Bacillus pumilus: one gene and its partner. The protein of the gene in region 1 interacts with the protein of each later gene in a pairwise test. Links are inferred from orthologs where the notes say so. Each region holds a gene or a part of one and is shown in the gene's direction. Other genes may lie near its edges.

Region 1 (3,127 bases):
CGATCCTACACAAGAAAGTGTAGAAAAGAAAATACTCAATCGTCAAAAGGTCAACGAACAATTACAAGATTTATTCTCTAAAAACGGAATATCCATTCCTAAAAACACAAATCTCACTTTTACCATTGATCCAAATAATTTCAAATTAGTAGTGAGTGGTTCAAAAGACGAATCGCTCATGAAACAAATAGAAGACTTATTAAATACAACCAACAATACAAGAGAACTATTTTTTCATATTATGAAAAGTAGAAATGATGATTCTACTCAATTCACACCTGATTCTCTGGCAAAGTTCCATCTTGTCAACCAAATCAAAACGGTGACAGGCTACAATTTAAAAGATTTAAGTATTGTAAACGGTCAATTTATAACGGATAACGGAGCGAATATTTTTGATCTATACAAAGAAGAACTCCTGAAAAATCCATATACAGCTGAAAATGCACGTATTGCCGCTTCACATTATGGTGCACAACTATTTGACCTAGCGAAAAACGGGTTTGATTCTATTCCAGATTTGGTGTTATCTATTGGTTATCAAAACGGCTCTTTACAAGACATTGGACAAAAAGAGAATTATGGGATTAAGAGAACAATAGATTAACAAAACGTGGACGACAACAGGTACAAAACCAGATACCGTTAATAAAAGACTCTATAACAATTGATGTTACAGAGTCTTTTCTATTGAGATGCGTTGGTTGGCTGTTCAACGAAACCTCCTCATGGTAATTTTGACTATAGACGATGTTTTTCACTTTTTTATTGGTGAAAATGTTAAAATGATGAGTAGCGTATTTTTTTATGAAAGGACGGTGCTTGGCATGACGGAACTTCTCGATGACCGGCTGCCGCCGCAAAATATAGAAGCCGAGCAGGCCGTATTAGGTGCTGTTTTTTTAGAACCATCTGCGCTCACGCTCGCTTCTGAGGTATTAATTCCAGAGGATTTCTATAGAATGTCGCATCAAAAGATTTATAATGCGATGCTTGTACTTGGTGATAGAGGGGAACCGGTCGATCTTGTTACGGTGACATCTGAACTGGCCAATACAGATTTACTAGAAGAGGTAGGCGGGATTTCGTATTTAACCGATATTGCGAACTCTGTCCCAACTGCCGCAAACATAGAATACTATGCAAAAATTGTAGAAGAGAAATCTATTTTAAGACGTCTGATCCGCACGGCGACAACCATTGCACAGGATGGATACACGCGTGAGGATGAAGTAGAGGATCTGTTGAGTGATGCTGAAAAGACCATTATGGAAGTGGCGCAGCGTAAAAACTCAGGAGCTTTCCAAAACATTAAGGACGTGCTTGTTCAGACATATGATAATATTGAACAGCTTCATAACCGAAAAGGCGATATCACAGGGATTCCAACAGGTTTCTCCGAGCTTGATCGGATGACAGCTGGATTCCAGCGAAATGACTTAATTATTGTAGCAGCTCGTCCATCAGTAGGGAAAACGGCTTTCGCATTGAACATCGCACAGAATGTTGCGACCAAAACGGACGAAAGTGTCGCCATCTTTAGTTTAGAGATGGGATCTGAGCAGCTAGTTATGCGTATGCTATGTGCTGAGGGGAATATCAATGCACAAAACCTAAGAACCGGTAATCTGACAGAAGAGGACTGGGGCAAGCTGACAATGGCAATGGGCTCGCTATCTAATAGTGGGATTTTCATTGATGATACACCTGGAATCAGAGTAAGTGAAATTCGCTCAAAATGCCGCCGCTTGAAGCAAGAAAACGGTCTTGGAATGATCTTGATTGACTACTTACAGCTTATTCAAGGGAGCGGACGATCAAGCGATAACCGTCAGCAAGAGGTTTCTGAAATCTCTCGGGCATTAAAATCGCTGGCAAGGGAGCTTGAAGTTCCAGTTATTGCTTTGTCTCAGCTTTCACGTGGAGTAGAGCAGCGTCAGGACAAACGTCCGATGATGTCTGATATTCGTGAATCAGGAAGTATCGAGCAGGATGCCGATATCGTGGCATTCCTTTATCGTGATGATTACTACGACAAAGAATCAGAGAATAAGAACATTATTGAAATCATCATTGCCAAACAGCGTAACGGCCCAGTGGGTACAGTATCACTGGCGTTCGTCAAAGAATATAACAAATTCGTCAACCTGGAAAGAAGGTTTGACGATGCGGGTGTTCCGCCCGGTGCTTAAAGCCCAGCTCAAGAAGCTGGGCTTTTTTTTAATGGATCTACATCGAAAGAATGATTGAAAAACGATCGAAATGAGGAGGAGAGAAAGATTGAGAAATCGTATACTAAAAGAAGAAAAGGAGTGATGACTGATGAAATTTCAACAGTTCGAAGCCGCTCAATTACGCATCGCACGCCCAACCGTCAACATGGAAGAGGTTGTGTCCTTTTATGAAGAAGGCTTAGGGCTCAAACGAATAGGCTCGTTTGATCAGCATGAAGGATATGATGGTGTCATGCTGGGGCTCCCTCATCAGCATGTTCATTTAGAAATCACAAAGCATGAAGAAGAAGAAAGTTTGCCCGCCCCGCATCCAGAACAGCTTCTTGTGTTCTATATTCCGGATGCTGAGGAATTTCAGCAAATGAAAGAGAGGTTGCTCTCATTTGGCGGACGGCAAGTCACCTCTACAAATCCATATTGGGAACGGGGTGGAGCAACCATTGAAGATCCAGATGGGTATCGCATTGTGCTCATGAACACAGATGGCATCACCCCTGTTTAAAAAGACTCCCATGCCCGGGAGTCTTTTCTGTTATGAACGAGGTGTGACACGCAGTTTCAGCTCTTTCAGTCCATACATGCTGCTGCTTGTCATCGGAACATAAGAAAGGAGCTCTAGCGCCTCATATCGTTCTATGAAAATCTTTATAGCTGTACATGCTTCAAGACGTGCTAGTGGTGCGCCAAGGCAGAAATGGATACCGTGCCCGAAACCAATATGAGGATTAGGATGGCGGTGTATATCGTATTCATGTGCGTTTGAAAATTGACGCTCATCTCGGTTGGCGGAAGCAAGAAACACAATCACATTGTCGCCCCTTTTCAACACTTTCTCTCCAAGTTCTGTATCTTTTGTGACATAACGAACAATCGCAGGAGCTGGTGCACGAAAA
Region 2 (3,088 bases), 1.4 Mb from region 1 along the record:
TATGTGACCGTTGGATCGAGTCAGCCGGCTCCGCTCTCAGACGATTCCTTTGATTTCGATCTATTGTTAGCGGGTATGTCTGATATGATGATTCCAAGAAAGGCTTTGACAAAGCAGGTGAAAGAAACCATTAAGAAGTTAGCCGTTGTATACGGCATCACCCCGCTTCAAATGCAAAATATTGTAGCAGGCGCCTGCGGTTCTGATCAAATGATCTCAACAGAAGAATTGAGAAAAGCGGCAAGAGACTGGTACCAAATTGAATATAGAGGCGAGCAGCCAAAACTCATTGATCAAAAACAGCCGAGACACTTGCGTCAAGATGCTTCAAAGTCGCCGTTAGCAGATACGCCTGATGCAAAACTGATTGAAAAGCTTGACCACATTTCGCCTAGGGAACTGCTAAAAGATATGGCTGATGGCATTGAGCCAACGTATGCTGACTTAAGAATTGTCGAGGATATTATGCTTGAGCAGCAGCTAGAGCCAGGGGTCATGAATGTTTTGATCTACTATACATTGCTGAAAACAGATATGAAGCTGTCGAAAACATATATGCAAAAAATTGCCGCTCATTGGGTGAGAAAGAAAATTAAAACTGTGGCAGCAGCCATGAAAATTGCCAAAGAAGAGAATAGGCAAATGACAGAATGGGCGCAGCAGAAAAAGCAGCGCAGCACATACGGATCAGGGAAAGTTGTTCGTGAAGAGAAGCTTCCTGACTGGATGAAAGAAACCGAAACGAAAGAACAGCCAGCAAAAGAACAAACAGACAGTCTATCGACAGAAGATCTCGAACGAGAAAAAGAAAAACTGTTAGATCAGTTTAAAAATATGAAAAAGTACAATGCACATTAAGAAGAGGTGAGATGAGGATGAAACCGATCGGTCGTTCATTTGATCAGCTAAAAGGGCGCGTAGATTTTCGTGTGAGATACAATCAGATTAAAGAGAGTGTGTTATCTGATGAAGATGTAAAAGCTTTTTTACAGGAGCACCAAGAAGACATACACGAAGACATGATCAATCGCAGCTTGAACCGGCTTTTTGAATATGTGCAGCAGGCGAAGGGCTGTTCATATTGCTTAGATGAAGAGAACGTCAATGCGATATTAGACGGTTATCACCCAAAGCTTGTGATTAAAGGTCAGAGTATTGATATTGAATATTCCCCTTGTCCAGTCAAGCTACGGTTCGATAGACAGAAAAAACAGCAAGAGCTCATGAAAAGCATGTACATTCCGCAAAATGTTCTTCAAGCAACGTTTGCTGATTTGAACGTTGTAGGAAGACAGGAAGTCATTCAAAAAGTAGGGCAATTCCTGCAAAGCTATGACGAGACGGGCAAAGGAAAAGGCTTATATTTACACGGAAAGTTTGGAGTAGGAAAAACGTATATTCTGGCAGCCATTGCGCAGCAGTTAGCGGAGAAGGAATATCCATCTCTCCTTGTGTACGTGCCTGAGTTTGTAAGAGAGCTAAAAAATTCGTTAGCCGATCATACATTAGAATCAAAACTGAACATGGTCAAATCCACTCCTATATTAATGCTTGATGATATTGGGGCCGAGTCGATGACAAGCTGGGTTCGAGATGAACTACTTGGAACGATTTTACAATATCGTATGGCAGAGCAGCTGCCGACTTTCTTCTCCTCTAATTTCTCACCAAGTGAACTGAAGCATCACTTTACGTATTCACAGCGCGGGGAAAAAGAAGAGGTCAAAGCTGCTCGTTTAATGGAACGGATTCTCTATTTAGCAGAGGCAGTCTTGCTCGAAGGAGAAAACCGCCGTCATTTATAAAAGTGTCTATCACGTGAAGGAGGAGCAAATGAAATGAACAAAAGAAAATGGCTACTTTTTCTCGTGATTGCAGGTCTCGCTGTTTTACTTTGGTGGCTGAACAAACAGCATCTTCAGCTGGCGCCGAAAGATGTGAAGAATTGGGTGCTACAATTTGGACTGCTGGCTCCCTTTGTTTTTCTGTTCTTATCTCTTTTTCGCCCGTTTGTTCTTGTCCCGCTTACGGTCTTTTCGCTGGCAGCAGGTTTGGCCTTCGGAAGTGTTCTTGGGACGATTTATGCCCTCGTCGGTGCAACCGCCGGCGCATTAGGCTCCTTCCTGCTTGCTACAACCTTTCGTTCCAAAAAGAAGGAAACAGAATCAAGCAGCCGGAAGCTGAGAGCGGTGACATCCCGCATTCAGGAGCATGGGTTTCTTTACATTTTGTTATTGCGTATTGCCCCCATCCATTTTGACTTTGTCAGCTATGCGGCAGCAGCTTCACGTGCGAATTATCGTGCATTTACGGCAGCTACCTTTTTAGGTTTAATACCGGGTACAGTGGCCTTAAATGTCCTTGGTTCTAGCTTTGTCAGCGGCAATTATGCCGCCTTAGCAATCGTTTGTTTGATTTATCTCATCTTTATCTCAGTTCCGCTCGTTCTAAAAAGAAAGAGGCCTGATTTATTTTAGGCGTCTATTTTTTATGTTCTCCCCATATATATGTAACAGATGTCGTTAGGGGGGACAAACATGCTTGAAATAATCTTTGAAGATGAATATGATACCGCCGCTTTTTTACATCTTGCTGAACACTTGGACAGTCGGCATCACATGTCAATTCAACAAGGGAAAGACCGACTTCTCATAGAGGCGAAGGAATCAAAAGAAGGACTTGAGCCCATTGTGCGGCCATTACTGGTTCACTTTTTTTTGGAATGCAAAGAAAATGAGCGCATGCGCAGCATTCTTGAAAACACGTATTTATTTAAAGATCCTGAAGAACAGCACCAAATTCTTTCCATCGCCCACAGCATCATGAATGGGGATTTAGATGATATTCCCGGCATTCATCAAGAACCATCAAGAGAAGCCCTGTTAACAAAGGAGCTTGAGACGATTTCTTTACATCAAGGTATTTTTTCAATTGGCTCATTTATGACATTCAGGCTGTCAGAGTATGACAGGAGGCTGAAGAACTATGTTGAAGTCTCCATTGAAGAATACAAAATGGAACAAGAATATCAAAACTTTATTCAATCGCTTCGAGACTATGTGATGGCAAAAGAACCGAAGCTCGAAAA

The links.
Region 2: the proteins of dnaB (region 1) and dnaI interact in binary tests that used the Bacillus subtilis proteins (3 or more experiments, as listed by UniProt). The link is inferred for Bacillus pumilus from one-to-one orthologs.

Annotation. Positions count from the first base shown.
Region 1 is NZ_CP047089.1:21,189-24,315, forward strand. The notes cover bases 182-3,009. They hold dnaB (replicative DNA helicase), read left to right. Parts: upstream 182-827; coding sequence 828-2,192; downstream 2,193-3,009. Other genes in these bases: GPS65_RS00080 (DUF4885 family protein), read left to right, coding at 182-607; GPS65_RS00090 (VOC family protein), read left to right, coding at 2,323-2,736; GPS65_RS00095 (cytochrome P450), read right to left, coding at 2,767-3,009. Also shown: more of GPS65_RS00080, read left to right, coding at 1-181; more of GPS65_RS00095, read right to left, coding at 3,010-3,127. UniProt on the Bacillus subtilis protein: The main replicative DNA helicase, it participates in initiation and elongation during chromosome replication. Travels ahead of the DNA replisome, separating dsDNA into templates for DNA synthesis.
Region 2 is NZ_CP047089.1:1,458,124-1,461,211, forward strand. What follows is about bases 52-2,840. They hold dnaI (primosomal protein DnaI), read left to right. Parts: upstream 52-875; coding sequence 876-1,805; downstream 1,806-2,840. Other genes in these bases: dnaB (replicative helicase loading/DNA remodeling protein DnaB), read left to right, coding at 52-858; GPS65_RS07065 (TVP38/TMEM64 family protein), read left to right, coding at 1,839-2,477; ytxC (putative sporulation protein YtxC), read left to right, coding at 2,538-2,840. Outside these bases: more of dnaB, read left to right, coding at 1-51; more of ytxC, read left to right, coding at 2,841-3,088. UniProt on the Bacillus subtilis protein: Helps load the DnaC replicative helicase onto single-stranded (ss)DNA and simulates the helicase activity; in the presence of DnaB more helicase activity is seen.